DNA from 4 places in the Aurantivibrio infirmus genome. Region 4 is predicted to be linked to each of the others. Evidence: predicted binding sites of a transcription regulator. Region 4 holds the regulator's gene; each other region holds the start of a gene.
What was found. The regulator FliA, encoded in region 4, starts transcription of late flagellar genes. The targets are predictions, from matches to a motif close to TAAAGTTATNNNNNNNNCGGCCGATANCC.
Positions count from the first base shown of each region.

Region 1 (4,042 bases), on a different contig from region 4:
AAGAATGCATTGACGATTCTGAAGTTAACTTTAAGGTTGCTGGTTGATGGAGTGAATTCCACCAATCTACAGACCAATAAATGATAGGGATGTTCACCATTCCTACCAGAGACAAAATGGTACTAAAGCGATCAGCCATCTTTTGGTTTTGGTAGCTATTTTGAATAGCAATAACGCCCAAATATAGAAACAGCAATATAAGCGTAGAAAGCACTCTCGGATCACGCCATTCCCACCAAGTCCCCCATGTGGGTCGCCCCCACACTGCGCCGGTAAACAAGGCCAAAAAAGCCAAGGTAGCACCAATAGGCGCAGCACATTTCACCACCATATCCGATAACTTCATTTTCCAAATCAGTCCAATCGCGCCGCCAATTGCCATCACGTAGTAACCGGCCATGGATAAGGCAGCCGTTGGTACATGTATATAAATCGCTCGGAAAGAATTCCCCTGCTTTGCATCCATCGGCGCAAAACCTAGCCCCCATATCACTCCTACCGCGATCAAGATAAAGGAAATAAATCCCAACCACGGTGTCCACTTAAGGCTTTTCTCATAAAACCATCGTGGTGAGCCCAGGCGATGAAACCATTGCCAAGCCATTCAAACTCTCCTAACCGTTAATACTAATTTTGATTGCGCTAGCAGTCGCTAACGGTGCAAGGCCCATCGAAAGAGCTGTAAAAGCACCCAAAATCGCTAACAAGCCACCAAAAGGTAAGCCCTGTATAGCGTTAGTAACCGCTCCGGTGCCGAAAATTAACACGGGTATATACATAGGCATGATGATGAGCGAGATTAACACGCCACCCTTACGTAACGCGACTGTTAGCCCGGCACCAATACCACCAATCATACTTAAAGTAATGGTGCCAATAAGCAGCGAAAGCACTAGAGGTAAATAGCCCTCTGCGGGCAAGGATAACCACATCCCCAAAAGTGGAGATAGCAAGGTTAGCGGTAGGCCTGTCGTTAACCAATGAATAAACACCTTGCCAAAAACAAGTAAATACAGCGGTTGAGGGCTGACAAGCAATTGCTCCAAAGTACCATCGTCGTAATCACTCCGGAACAGCGTATCCATCGACAACAAAGTGGCTAGTAGCGCCATAACCCAGATCATGCCTGGGGCCAAACGAGACAGAATGTCGGGGTCAGGGGTGACACCCAAAGGTATCAGGGCGATAGCGATTAAGAAGAAAATCAGCGGATTACACATTTCGCCAAGATGACGATAGGCAATGAGCAAATCTCTACGTACCGTGGCAGCAAAAGCGGAACTCAAACTCGGAGAAGTGTCCACTTCAGCTGATATCTGTTTATCAGAACTTGCGTATACAGGCGAAGCGCTCATTTACCCGCACCCATAAAGTCCAACAAATTCAGCAACTTAACCTGATCTATTCCGAGATCTTGATGAGTAGTAAGGATAATCACTCCTCCTCCCCTCACATGCTCTAACATTCTTGAGCGCAAACTTTCCACACCAGCGATATCAATAGCAGTAAAGGGTTCATCCAATATCCAAACAGGCGCTCGACTTAAGTAAAGTCGAGCCAGAGCAACTCTCCGCATCTGCCCTGCAGATAGTGTGTAGCAAGGGACATCTTCGTATCCTTGCAATGAAACGGACGCTAAGGCATCTCTGATAACTGCAGGTTTGGAGCCACTAACAATGCCGCCTGACATACCGATAAACCAATCGAGGTTTTCGGTCGGCGTTAGCGAGCGCTTTACTGCAGGTAAATGGCCAATAAAGAGAAGATTATTGCGAAAATCGAAGAGCACGGTTTGGAGGTTCTGATTCTTCCAGCTGATACTTCCTTCGTAATCAGATGAAATTCCAGTGAGAATTTTTAATAAGCTCGTTTTTCCAGAGCCATTGGGGCCCTGTACCTGGATTATATCGCCAGCCTCTATCTCGATACTGAGATCACTAAACAGCTGTCTGTCGCCCCTCTCGCAGCTGACATTTTCTAATTTAAGCGCCAAATTGTTCAAAAATTATTCCGCTTCCAATATCAACATTAAATGGAGAAAAGCATAGACACTGATCAAAGTAATCAAGGCTGTGGCCGTTATAGTAAATAACGGGCGATTATACAGAGACCAGAGTGCTAAGTTCACCACCAAAGTCGCGAAAAGACATGTAAATTCAAGGCCTAAAGTTAATCGGTTTGGAATCCAGCCAAGTGGCAGGCTAAAAAATACACTTGCGCCTATGGCACCCATCATTGCTCAAAGGCGTGAGGTCAACAAACCAGCAAAACTGCAAAAATTCTCGAATCTGCAAGACTACTTAGTTATTCACTTTCCTGGGATTACGACTTCAAAAGACATGGCCATTGACCCTCCCTCCTCAACCTTCCCCCAGCCCAGTAAATTATTAAGCTCCCAGCGGGACGCTCAGCTCGCTAGCTTGAAGGTTGAAGCAGGAATTCGTATCCAAGGCACAGTGGATGCGTTAATCAAGCAAGTTGCACCGCTGACCTCGCATCAACGCAAAATTATATTCAATACCGAAGGCCCTAATAGCAATGGGCGACCCAACACAGAAGCGAAGCTTTTCAGCAACAACCCTATAAATAACAAGTCTACAAATAACAACCCTATAAACAACGATTTTATAAGCACCGATCTTAAAACTTTAGCGACCACAACTAAGTTGTATTTGGCTGAACTCGAATTAAAAAACATTCGACAGCTCGTGATAACAAACAAAGCATTAAAAGCAGGCGAATTTGTCAGCGTTAAACGAGCGGCTAACAATCATTTGCAGATTGTCGACAAAGCTGCGCACAACAATCTAACGAAAGAGTTAAATAAGCCCCGTAGTTCGCAGAATAAAGACATCGAGCTAAAAGATTTTTTTACGCAAAAACAAATTGGCAATATTGTCGGCTCGCTTAGGGAAGCACTACCCAAACAGTCCTCTTCGAGTCAACTTATCGAGTTAGCCAAAACATTGAATGCTCAACCCAAATCCGTTCTAGACAAATTATTCAACAGTCAGCAAAAAAGTATTTTAGCAGAGCTGGGTCGTTTAGCACGAACACCTACTGAACTCAAAAACCCTCAGACATTAAAACAGGCGATCAATAATAGCGGCGTTTTTTTAGAGAACAAAATTAATCAGAAAGTTATCTCAAGCCCTTTGCTAAACGAAAAAAATTTAATCCCCGCGACCAGGAAAAATGAGACCTCCGGTTTTACCTCTACCAATTCTTTAAAATCGAATAACACACTGATAAAGCCTTTTGGTTTAGATCCAGAGAATAATAGAGGTCAAAATAAATCTCACATACATTCGAATCGACAACCAGGTGTCGAGAACAATCCTTTGAGAAAAAATGTACAGCCCAACCAAATAGACCGCGTTATTAAACACAAAAACATTATTCATAAAAATACGCAGGTCAACATATCTGTCGACGTCTCCAGAATAACCACCAACAACAAACATACCCACGTTGAAAAGTTACCGTCAAGTCCGCAATCAATTCCCCAGCAAAAAAATATAAACGAAGATATAAAAGGTTTGTCATTATTGGCAAAGGAGATTTTTTCCGGCTTACCAATTACATTAGATAACGCGACACTAAAAAATCATAGCCAAATCATTAGCGCCGCCAACAGTTCAAGTCTAGAAAAGATGCTTAAACCTTTCTTACAAAACATCTTGAATACTGACACTCTCGAAAAAACCAACAAAGAAAACTCAGGCAATAGAACTGATCAGACTCTTCAACAACAACTGTTAGCGCAACTTAGAAGTAATGTCAGCAATACCCTCGCCAGAATTCAGGTTCTGCAAGCACAATCGTTAATGACGAAAGCAACAGGCGCAGATACAAACCTACCGAATACACCACAAATTCAAATTGAAATACCTGTGCAATATCAAAATGCTGTGCATCAAGTGGGTATAGATATAGAAGAAGATTGGTTACCCGAAGGTGGATCGCCTGAAGAGGAATCGAAAACTAAACGATGGACCGTGATGTTAAGTTTTAAACTTCCTAACAAAGGGGAATTTTACGC
Region 1 covers NZ_BAAFSK010000008.1:155,707-159,748, reverse strand. Annotated here, with positions in the region: gene ccmC (heme ABC transporter permease CcmC) at 1-604, opposite strand, end outside; gene ccmB (heme exporter protein CcmB) at 615-1,355, opposite strand; gene ccmA (cytochrome c biogenesis heme-transporting ATPase CcmA) at 1,352-2,002, opposite strand; gene fliK (flagellar hook-length control protein FliK) at 2,223-4,042, shown strand, end outside.
Region 1: the regulator FliA is predicted to act here: its motif matches at 2,057-2,085, upstream of fliK (flagellar hook-length control protein FliK).

Region 2 (4,042 bases), on a different contig from region 4:
GTTATCAGGCGTTCATTTTTATCTGATAAGTCAGTAAATATTATGCCGCATCGAACCAGAGGATTTTTATTCACTTTGCGGGCGTTCATAATTTCAATCGAGCAATTTATGTTGAGCATCTCCGGAATTTCAATCGAGCAATTTTTGATTGTCATCCCTTTCTTTAGGGTCGCCTTTTTATCAATCGAAAATTCACAACCGAAGCCAGTATTTGAAAGGTCTAGAAGTCTGCCGGAAATAGGCGCGTCGGAATCGGGTAAGGTGTAGGAAATTTTGGCACCTAAGATTCTCGGTACCAAGGTTCTAAATGACTGGCGTCGTTGCTGATAGGTAATCGTCCTGGGGAAATGCAATGCAATTCCTTTGTTGCCAGCTAGGATACTTGGAATCGCTGCTTCAGTTTGTGTGTCGATTTGACAGCCGCTTAATATAGCCGGTACGCCATTACACAAACCAATAATAGAAAACTCATGATTCTGAAATAATAAATGGTTCCCATCAGACGGGTGTAGTTTATCAATATGAAAGACCCCACGCTTAGGATCACATGAGACAATAATTGAGGTATACAGTTTTTCTAAGCGTTGAAATTCGACGCTAAGTAAAGAGTGTTCGCTTTGCATTGCTCTAACAATTCGATAGATGTCTGCATCTTCGTGAAAGGTTGTAACGAGTTCGTCAGAGCTCAGGTCATCAGTATTTTTCATGAAAGGCAAGCGGCGAAGAGAATCTAAGCTTTGACGACTGTATGAGAGGCGTTGTGCGAATCTGTTGATCCAGCGTTATTGTACAGGCTGGGTGGATCCATTTGGCCGCGTAAAGTATTTAGTAATCGGCCTAATGTTTGTTTGCCTCGCGCTACCATTTTTCCGTTGACATTATTTAAATGCTGACATTGTTGAAGATTGGCAATGAGCAGCTCCGCCGATTTATTTAATTCGTCGTCGTTTATCTGCTGAATGAGCTGTTGCCAGTTGTCTTCATTCGGTGCCAGCTTGAGTAGAGTCAATAGAGAAAATCGGTGTTGGCAATTGTCCTCGATGGCATCGAGAAGATTATTTTTCGCTTCAACGATATCGTTTAATTCAGTGGTTTTTCTTTTTATCAAGGTGTCGCGCTCATTGCCAAGTAAAACAATGAGCTTTGCACTGCTTGCTAAATCTTCTTGAACTAAATTTTTGATCTGAATGAGGTGCTGTGCAGAGAGAGTTAGTGATGATACATCTGAGTTCATAATACCCGCCTTAAAATGTGACAGCTGCCTGCAATCTGAGTCAGCAAGCCGTTAAATTTCTAGGCGTAAATTTATTTGCCTAGTAGTTCTTCTTGCTGCAACAAGCGTTCCGCAATTCGTTCGACATTGATTTCAAAGCTGCCATTCGCTATCGCTCGTTTAATTTCTGCAACACGAGAACCGTCGATATCCGCAGAAGCACGTATTCTGGCTTCCAGACTTTTTAAGGTCTGAGCTTCGGGGCTCAAATCAACCTTGTCTTGCTCGGCCGCGTTTGATTCGGTTTTTACTTTGCTCTGCTGGCTAGAACGCGCATCGATTTGACTCGCCGCTTTATTGCGAGGGTTGTCGGATCCAGCCGCAGGGACTCTGTTGTTGGGATCAATGTTCATGACTAGTATTCCTAAACTTTCATCTGCTTAAGTTGCCTTAAATTAACTCTCAACAGTGCTATCGGCCACTGATTAGGTAACTTTAGCCCTAATTTACAAATTATTAAGGTTAATTTGGGGCGTTCAAAGGATTGCCTGAACACGACCTTCCGCTAATACCTCTACCATGACCGTTCGTTGTGATTGCTCATTCTTAATTCGAATTTGTTGTCCTACTTTGCCATCACTTAAGGCAATACCTTGGCTTGATACACTGATACCACGGCTATGGGCTTCGATGACAACGGCATCTCCGCGTTTGATGACTTTTGGCGCGCTTAGGCTAGCTTGGCGTATTGGCTGACCGCGCACTGTCGGTCTTGTTAACTCTTTGCCCAGGGTATCCGCAAGGTTTGTGACAAAACCATAGGCGAGGGTTGTCGTATCAACATCAATAATTTCCAGATCTGCTTCAGTTAAGCGTGTGCCTTTTGCGAGATTGTGTTTTGCAACAATAACGGGCAATTTCATTACGACTTTTGCTGAAACCAAAATCGCCCAAGGTTTACTACCTTCACACCGAGTGCGTACCGCTACATTACCGCCGTGATTTCCTGTATCTCGAAGGGTAAACGTCAAAGATTTGTCACAACGCTGTAACCGTAACCTGGAGTCTAGCCGAGAAACATTAATAGTGACGCTCTTGGCATCGCCATTGTTCTCGTAATAATGATTTTCGAGAAAAACGGTGACGGAATTGTAAATTTCACTTACATCTTCAAATTCAGAAGCAAAACTCTGCGGCGCGCCCGTAAACAATAAGGAAATTGCAAATAAGCTGCTGTAAATCTTACCCACTTTCATAATCTGGCCTATTCTTTACTTATAAGTGCCGCTAAAAACGACTAAATCGACGCAAAAACAATTGATTCGGAACGTATAGCGTCAGAATTTTTACTGTCATATAGGTCTCATAGCAAACTTTATGCCGGGTGTCAGTAATCCCGTACTTAGCCATAGCGAATTGCCGCTACAACGGGAAGTAAATAATTAGGTAGAGGATAGGTAGAAGGTAGTTGCCTGAAATGGCGATACCGAATATTACGGGCTAGTCTTAAAGTCTTATTTAAAGGAGCAGTCATGCCCAGTGTACTGGATAGTGTTAACTCGAGAACGCAACTCGTCGGTGAGAATCGATTGGAGTTATTGTTATTCAAGTTAGCGGGTGATCAAGCGTATGGCATTAATGTATTTAAAGTGAAGGAAGTATTGCAGTGTCCGAAATTATACGAACTTCCACAGCGGCACCCAGTGGTTCGAGGTGTGGCAAATATTCGCGGTAATACGGTATCTATTATCGATATGAATCACGCTATCGGTGGTGAGCCACAGGCAGATGTAAGCAAGTGTTTCGTCATCATTGCAGAATACAATCGCTCAACTCAGGGTTTTTTAGTGAGTTCCGTCGAGCATATCGTTAATCTCAATTGGGAGAACGTTCACCCGCCACCATCTTGTGCAGGTGAAGACAATTATTTAACAGCGATTACTCAGGCTGAAGACCGCCTAGTTGAAATTATCGACGTTGAAAAAATTCTTGCCGAAATTACGCCAATGCCGCAACTATCAAATACTGATCAAGAAAAAACGCTAGATGAAGGCAGTGATGTTAAACAACATGTATTAGTCGTGGATGATTCAGCGATTGCTCGCAAGCAGGTTGCCCGGGTCGCTGAGTCCTTAGGCTTTACGGTAACTGCGCTAAAGGATGGTCGCGAAGCGTTAAACTATCTATGTTGTCTGCTTGAAGAAGGCAAAAATCCGATTGAAGAATTATTGTTGGTTATCTCGGATATCGAAATGCCTGAAATGGATGGTTACACTTTTACTGCTTCAGTGAGAAACCATCCAGACCTTAAAGATCTACATATTATTTTGCATACTTCGTTGAGCGGTGTCTTTAATGAGGCAATGGTTAAAAAGGTAGGTGCTGATAATTTTGTCGCGAAGTTTTATCCAGATGATATTGCTAAATGTTTGCAGGAACGAATAGACGCTTGTAACGAGTCGGGCAAAAACAACGCTTAGTTTGTAAGGAAGTAGCGATTGCAAAATAACACTGAGATTCACGGGGAGGAACTGCACAACGATATTGAAATTTGTGCTGTATGTGATTTTTTGCAAGAAAATTTCGGTATAAGTATCGCTGAAAACAAATATTATCTGGTAAAAACAAAACTAAAACCCCTACTCTTGAAGTACGAACTTCGTACTTTCGGACAGCTGCTCAAACACCTGTCGTCAGGGAAAGTTACGAGTTTGCGCCAAGAAGTCGCTGATCTTATGGCCACCAATGAAACGTTTTGGTTTCGAGATCAGTATCCCTACGAATATCTTAAAAAAATTATTTTGCCGAAATTGGCGTCTAGTCGATCGA
Region 2 covers NZ_BAAFSK010000004.1:149,131-153,172, reverse strand. Annotated here, with positions in the region: gene ACYUCY_RS10130 (flagellar brake protein) at 1-707, opposite strand, end outside; gene ACYUCY_RS10125 (flagella synthesis protein FlgN) at 731-1,234, opposite strand; gene flgM (flagellar biosynthesis anti-sigma factor FlgM) at 1,306-1,626, opposite strand; gene flgA (flagellar basal body P-ring formation chaperone FlgA) at 1,750-2,469, opposite strand; gene ACYUCY_RS10110 (chemotaxis protein CheV) at 2,746-3,693, shown strand; gene ACYUCY_RS10105 (CheR family methyltransferase) at 3,712-4,042, shown strand, end outside.
Region 2: the regulator FliA is predicted to act here: its motif matches at 1,683-1,711, upstream of flgM (flagellar biosynthesis anti-sigma factor FlgM).

Region 3 (4,042 bases), on a different contig from region 4:
GTGATATTTCCCTTTGCGTCATGTTTGTACAAATCTAATCCTTCTACGTGTTCATCTTTTACATCGTAATGGGCACTTAGGGATGAGTGATGTTTCTCACCGGCAGGAAAGCCCAAATCGGTTCCAACCAAATATATTTCCTTGAAGCCAAGTGCAGTGGCAAAGGCCAGACCGGTATTACTTACCGTGGGATTAGCCATCATTAAGTTGACGATGAATTCATCTTTGCCAACATACTGGCATAGGTAGTGGGTCCCTAAATCGTTACTCTTCATCCCGATTCCTTTACGCTTGAATAAACGTAAAGCGTCTGGGTGAACAGTATTAAGAGCTAACAAGATGATGTCTTCGCGATACTCTTCGTCGGTTGATGTTTCTATCCATTCGACTACAGGACGGGTGCGTTCCATTTCGATATGAAAGTCCGGTTTGATCCCCAATTTTCTTAGCGCCCCTAGTGCTGTACCACAGGAAAATATTACGGCGTCATCACCGTATTTTTCTAACATGGCTTTTGCTTTGTCGAGAGAGGGGCCATTCCCGACAATGATTGCTGGGCGATCGAGGAGTCGTTTATTAATTAGAGCGTGATCACGAAGAATAGGGTTCTCATTTCGATAGTTTTCAACCGTATGAGAAAGGCTAACTTGTTCGTCATCGAAATAACCTAGAGCCGTAAGCGCGGAGGGTAATTTGTTAAAAAACTCCTTCGACGTTTCCTTCATTTCGACGCTGCTTAAGTGCTCAAACAAGAATGGCTTAACTACATTGAATAGGCCAATTTGCCGCAGATGTTGCTGAAGCGAATCAAAACATTGTGAGGCGGTCTTGCCGACAAAATACTGTAAAGTGTGATTTTTTTGTTCGAAGTGCTGGTGAAGTTGTTGCCAATCTAAAGTGTGCAGGGAAGCAAAAAATATATCTTCGTGGGGTTCGAGGATAACCAAATGATGTATGTCTGTTTTTTCAAGAAGCTGAGTTATCTGATAGCCCAAGCCCAGCCCCATCATTAACAGAAAATTGGTGTCTTGCTGTAGTTTTCTGCCAACAACCACTTCTTCATTTTCTTGGATGTGGTTGATCAGTCGGTTCATGTTGAAAATATGTGCGTCATTTTCTTCATCGATCGCTTTAGTGGTTTTGGTATCGATGCGATAAAAACTGGGATCCTTTTCATACTGATCGACATAACGTTGGCTAAATTCACGTGGCTCACTGTTATACACGGGTTTGTCGTTAAGGTTATGATTGACTAAATTGACGTAGCCATCATCGGTATACATTAGTTTTAAGTTGGTCGGATTGTAGTTAAGAAAAAGCTCATAAACTTTTGGGTTTTTTTCTTTAAAAAAAACCATGTTCCTTTGAAACATGACCTCTAATTTCAGATTTTCTTGTTGCATTTCGACACGTCTAGCGATCACGTTCAATGCGTCGAGAGTTTCACTTGATGAGTTGTTCGTTTCCATAACCCTGCCTAATACTTGCCATCGTTAAAAGATTTCAGTGTCAAAATACTTTCTATCTATATAAAAGTTCTGGTAATCAAGACTAAGCAGCAATACTTGTGCCGATATTGGCTTTATCCCTACTCATATACGGTGATTAACCTTTTGTGTGTTCTTTTTGATTCGGAGATTAAAGTTGTCTCGCGAAACGCCGTTAACCTTTTTACACGAGAATTTGTTCATTAAATATAGTCATAAATAAGCCGCTTAAGGAAACCTCGATGAATATGAATAACCCCGCCCATGCTTATTCCTCAATGCAAGTTCACACTGGTGTTAGCAGCGCCTCGCCACATCGTTTAGTACAGATGTTATTTGAAGGCGCTTTGGAACGAATTGCTCAAGCAAAAGGTGCAATGTTGCAAAAACAGGTAGAACGTAAGGGTCAGCTTATCGGCAAAGCTGTCGATATTATTGGTGGTTTACAAGGGGCTTTAGAGGATAAAGGTGAAGGGAATCTAAGTGCAAATCTTGATGCACTTTACGAATATTCGATTAGACGTTTGTTGGAAGCAAATCGCCAGAATGACACAAGCTTGTTAGATGAAGTCAGTGGTTTGTTACACGAAGTTAAAGGTGCGTGGGACGCGATTGCCGACGAGGTAGCAGATCATGCCTAAGACTTTATTACGCGCCGTCGACGAGACGATGTCCGGCACTAGCGAGAAGTTTGATTCCTTGCGCTCGATTCGTTCAAGTATGCAAAGAGCCATCTTTGATAGTGACTGGGATGCTTTAATTCGCTTGGATCGAGTTTGCATGGGGTTGGTAAGGCAGACGCACGCCACTAGCTCCTCGCTGGTCTTACAAGAATTGATAGAAGTACGGTCTTTATATAAGAACATGATAGGCAATCTGCATCTTCAACTGCAGCGCAATGGCGAGCTGGAAAAAGGAATGCACAACTAATTATCTCTATTCTTAGTTCATAAGACGAAAAAACTATAGCTATCGACTTCGTTATAAATAGTTGGCGGCTATTACCACTTCAATAAAAACGCGACAGCAATATAAGTATAAAATTCATGTACTTTTAGTTGTTAGCCCTCAAATCTACGAATAACCTTTCGTTTCTCAGTTTAATCTCATTGTTTTCTAGTAGCACAGAAATGTTGCCCCGTGAATTTTATTTATGAATAAAAGTGGCGGTGTTTAGGCAGTTTGGTATTAGTGATCAACCAATTCCAATTTTCTGACGTCATTTATTTGACCGGGTTCGCAGCCTTGTCTACAACTTAAATTAGTCCAGTCGAGTTATTGACTTGGGCAGGTAGCTCGGGAGCTAAGCTGGCATTGAAAAATATTCTTAATGCAAAGTGATCGCAGTGAGTGAATTGGAAGTTTAACTCGTAGTCAGAAGGCCATTTTACATGTGGAAAGAAATTAAGGTTTTTGTAGTCGACGATGACCAGACCCGTCGTCATGATCTTAAAGTGGTGTTGGATTTTTTGGGGGAACCAGCGATAACCGCGAGCTGCCAAGATTGGCAACAGGTAGCCCAGAATGAGTGTGAGAATAGCAGCGAAATCGTTGCCATCATTCTTGGTGATTGTGGTAGTCACCAGCCGCTGAAATCTCGTCTTGAAAGTATTCGTCAATGGGATAATGGCTGCCCGGTAATTTTAACCGGAGAAGATCAAGTTGTTGATGAATCTTGGGATCCTTATTTAAAACACATGGTTATTGGCAAATTAGAATTGCCGCCAACTTATAGCGTCTTATTAGATACATTGCATCGTGCCGAACGCTATCGCGAAGCAATTGCCGCACAAGGTAAAAATGGCGGCAACAATCGCCCAGCACATTTATTTCGTTCACTCGTTGGTACCAGTAGAAAAGTACAAAACGTTCGCGAGATGATGGCCCAAGTCGCCGACAAAGATGTCAGCGTATTGATCACCGGTGAATCAGGAACCGGTAAAGAAGTTGTCGCGCGCAACTTACATCACAATTCGCCACGGAAAAAAGCGCCCTTTGTACCGGTGAATTGTGGTGCGATACCCGCCGAACTTTTGGAAAGCGAATTGTTTGGCCATGAAAAAGGCGCATTTACTGGCGCTATTAGCTCACGCGCGGGTCGTTTCGAATTGGCCGAAGGCGGCACTTTATTTCTAGATGAAATTGGTGATATGCCCTTGGCGATGCAAGTAAAAATATTACGTGTATTGCAAGAAAAAACCTATGAGCGGGTAGGGGGGACAAAAAGTTTTACCACGGATGTAAGAATTATTGCCGCGACTCATCGGAACTTGGAACAAATGATTGAAGAGGGTACCTTTCGAGAAGATTTATATTATCGACTGAATGTTTTTCCTATCGAAATGCCATCGCTGCGTGATCGCTCTGAGGACATCCCTTTATTAATAAACGAATTGGTTTCGCGATTGGAAAGTGAAAAGCGTGGTTCAATCCGATTTAATTCTGCCGCCATCATGTCACTTTGTCGTCATGAGTGGTCAGGTAATGTTCGAGAAATGGCAAACCTAGTAGAAAGAATGGCCATCATGCATCCCTATGGGGTGGTGGGTGTTACC
Region 3 covers NZ_BAAFSK010000004.1:117,706-121,747, reverse strand. Annotated here, with positions in the region: gene ACYUCY_RS09990 (motility associated factor glycosyltransferase family protein) at 1-1,469, opposite strand, end outside; gene fliS (flagellar export chaperone FliS) at 1,730-2,128, shown strand; gene ACYUCY_RS09980 (hypothetical protein) at 2,121-2,417, shown strand; gene ACYUCY_RS09975 (sigma-54 dependent transcriptional regulator) at 2,879-4,042, shown strand, end outside.
Region 3: the regulator FliA is predicted to act here: its motif matches at 1,640-1,668, upstream of fliS (flagellar export chaperone FliS).

Region 4 (4,042 bases):
GAGTTTCGTTTGGCAAGTTTTAATTACGAACCCGGGAATGTGAATGTTTCACTTAATTTTGATCCTTCGCAATTTGTTCAAGTTAAAACCAATGATTCGCAAATCAGTCGACCTGAATCTACTGATTCTGCGACACGTAAAAAAGACATTACCGCCGCTAAGTCGAAACGACAAGCGAAGGAAGACCGCCAATTAAATGCGCTGCGCGAAGAAATACTCGATATGCGCGAGTTACTGCAATTGCAGTTATCTCAGCTCGGTCAATCAAACGCTGGGAACGGAGCCCAAATTAATGCTACAAATAATCTCAACACATTGTCTGTAAGCAATACCGTTCATACGACAATTGCAAAACGCCTAGAAAATATGGGCATCCCTCAAGATGATATTGTGAAATGTACCTCGCGTTTGAAATTAAGGTCCAGTTTGGCCGATGGATGGGCGCAGGCGCTAGCGACCCTCGCGCATCGTTTGCCGACGACGTCGAACGATGTGGTTGATGGCGGCGGATTTTTTTCTTTTGTTGGATCGGCGGGAGCAGGGAAAACCACAACCGTTGCCAAACTCGCAGCTCGTTATGTCCTTAAACACGGTGCTGAAGGTGTAGCGTTGATTAGCACGGACAATCAAAGCATGGCTGGGGTTGAGCAGTTGCGACGGGTCGGAAAAATTCTTGGCATTGAAGTTCACCACGTTAACGAAACGAATACGCTCTCCCAAGTGATGCTCGATTGTTGTGATTACAAGTTGGTTCTCATCGATACCGCGGGCTTGCGGCAAGGGGATGCTGAGTTGAAGCAGCAGCTCGCAAAACTCCGTGGATTTTCCCACCTTAAAAATTATTTAGTGATGGCGAGCAATGCGCAAACTCAAGTGTTGAAAGCTTCTGTACACGCCTATAAAAATGTAGGTTTATCTGGCTGCATTCTCACTAAGCTCGACGAAACAATTTCTCTGGGGGAAACCCTAGGTGTTGTGATGCACGAAAAAATTCCAGTTTCCTACTATACCGATGGTCGCGATTTTACTCGTCATATTGGCGTCGCGCGTTCGCATAACTTAATTACCTTCGCTGTGTCGTTGTTTAAAAAAGCAAACCAAGATTCCGGCGAAAACAAGCACGGTCCTACGTCGAACAAACCGGCAAAGCGAGATAATACTGGACCCCAACGATTTGCTTATAACTAAGGCTCTGTAAATAACCAAATAGCTGGGTTTATTGGTGTAGGTATAAAGATGAAATAGGGATTCAGTCTATACTCAAAAAAAGGGTGGTTATTTTTCTTTTGGTTGAACAGTAGGGTCCTTTGATTTTGGTCATTCACAAGGCGATTGCGCTAAAAATAACAGTATTACGCTTCAGGTCTTTTCATTAGAACTGAAATTTAGAATTTGAATAAGCAGAGGAGTTATCAGTGAACCACTCTCGACCAATACAGGTCATCGCAGTAACGGGTGGCAAAGGCGGCGTCGGCAAAACAAATTTGTCCGTTAATTTGAGCATGGCATTAGCCGAGCAACAACGCCGAGTGTTGCTATTTGATGCTGACCTTGGTTTAGCCAATGTCGATATTCTTTTGGGCTTAAAGCCTAAAAAAACTTTGGCTGACGTTATCTCTGGCGAAGCCACAATGCGTGAAGTTATGGTTAACGGCCCTGGTGGTATTCGTATCGTACCAGCGTCATCCGGCGTAGCACGAATGGCGGGATTGAACGCGCATGAGCAGGCCGCTTTAATCAACGGCTTTACTGAGCTAAGCGATCAACTGGATATTATGATCGTTGATACCGCCGCTGGAATTTCCGATTCCGTTATTAATTTTGTCAGAGCAAGTCACGAAGTAATCGTTGTCGTATGTGATGAGCCTTCTTCGATAACAGACGCTTATGCCTTAATTAAATTACTCAATAAAGAGCAAGGTATGTTTAGAATTCGCGTGGTAGCGAATATGACTCGCAGCGCGCAAGAAGGTAGTCAGTTGTTTCGCAAGTTAAATCAAGTGTGTGAATCCTATCTTGATGTCAGCTTGGATTATGTAGGACATATTCCCTTTGATGAGAATGTTCGCCTAGCGGTTCAAAAACAAAAACCTTTATTGGAGTTTTCTCCCCGTTGCCGAGCTTCGCAATCGATTCGATCGATCGCACAAAAAGTTATTGAATGGCCAGTCCCACAATCTCCGAGTGGTCATCTAGAGTTCTTTGTTGAAAATTTATTACAGCAACCTGCTGCGAGTGCGAGCTTTTGATGATGATGGGTGCCGACAGCGTAGACATCTACAATAAATCCGCTGTTCAACAAAGCGAGATCAATGTAGAAGAATATGCATCCCTAGTGAAACGTATTTCCCACCATATGATGATGAGGATGCCGCCGTGTGTTCAAGTTGATGATCTGATTCAGGCGGGGATGATTGGTCTACTGGAAGCAGCAAAAAAATATGATGCGAGTAAAGGCGCGAGTTTTGAAACCTATGCTGGAATACGCATACGCGGGGCGATTGTTGATGAAATGCGTCGCGGGGATTGGGTGCCTCGATCGGTACATCGAAATGGTCGAAAAATGTCTGAGGCTATCAGTCGCATTGAGGCTCGTACTGGCCGCGATGCCAGTGATCAGCAAATTGCGGAAGAATTAGAGCTGTCTTTAGAAGACTACTACGCGATGTTGCAAGATAGCGCCTCCAGCAAATTGTATAGTTTTGAAGAAACATACAATGAAGAAAATGGAGAAGTGGACTATAACCATTTAAGTGAGCCTTTAATTAGTCCCTTTGAAGGTGTGCAGAAACAATCCTTGAAAGAGTCACTGGCGCAAGCAATCTCTCAATTACCCGAGCGAGAGAGACTCGTTCTGGCGCTTTATTATGATGAGGAACTCAATTTAAAAGAGATAGGCGAGGTGATAGGCGTTAGTGAATCTCGCGTTAGCCAAATCCATAGTCAAGCGGCAAGTCGTTTGCGTGCCCGACTGATTGATTGGCAAGTAACGATTTAAGGTATGCGAAATTTACTTGGCTTCGGTAAATAGCGAATGGTAAAAAAACACGGTAGTAATTTTTGATAATAGGTTTGATCTGCTTGAACATGTTACACATTCACCCATGTCAGGCAAGATGGAGGAAGTTTTGGACAAGAACATGAAAATCCTAATTGTCGATGATTTTTCGACAATGCGGAGGATAATTAAAAATTTGCTACGTGACTTGGGTTTTAATAATACCCATGAGGCAGATGATGGTACTTCCGCCTTGCCGCTTCTGAAAGACGGAGATTATGATTTTCTAGTCACCGATTGGAATATGCCTGGCATGTCGGGCATCGATTTACTGAAAAAAATCCGTTCAGATAGTTCGCTGGCATCGTTACCAACCTTGATGGTAACGGCGGAAGCGAAGCGAGATCAAATAGTTGAAGCAGCGCAAGCGGGTGTTAACGGCTATGTTGTTAAACCTTTCACCGCACAAACCCTAAAGGAAAAAATTGACAAAATTTTCGAAAGAATTGAAGCGACCTAAAGCTGTTTCGGATTATAAAAATGGGTATACGTGTAAAAAATATGGGTGACTTGGGTTTAGCAAACGCGCTGAAAGATTGCTCAGAACATATTATCGAATTGCTGCAAAATGATTTACATCACGAAGCGGCAATGACCATCAACAAGCTGATTCAGGGGCGAGATGAACATGTTTATATCGCCGTTGGGCAATTAACGCGAGGATTGCATAGCGCGATTGTTGATTTCAATGTCGATGGGAATTTAAAAATTGAATTCCCACAAAATAAACCTTCAGAAATTAAGGATGCATCTGATCGACTTAGTTACGTGATGGATATGACGGAAAAGGCAGCGAATCGAACCATGGATATGGTTGAAGAGTCTGCACCAATTGCGGCCACGCTGGGTGAAGAGGCCGAAGTTTTGCTGTCCGAATGGTCGCGAATTCGCAGGCGCGAGATGAACAAAAAAGATTTCGTCGAATTGTTTGGCAGAGTCGATGGTTTTTTACAAGATCTCTGTGCGGGCTCAAAGCAATTAAAT
Region 4 covers NZ_BAAFSK010000003.1:553,384-557,425, reverse strand. Annotated here, with positions in the region: gene ACYUCY_RS09235 (flagellar biosynthesis protein FlhF) at 1-1,188, shown strand, start outside; gene ACYUCY_RS09230 (MinD/ParA family ATP-binding protein) at 1,416-2,249, shown strand; gene ACYUCY_RS09225 (RNA polymerase sigma factor FliA) at 2,255-2,998, shown strand; gene cheY (chemotaxis response regulator CheY) at 3,129-3,518, shown strand; gene ACYUCY_RS09215 (protein phosphatase CheZ) at 3,539-4,042, shown strand, end outside.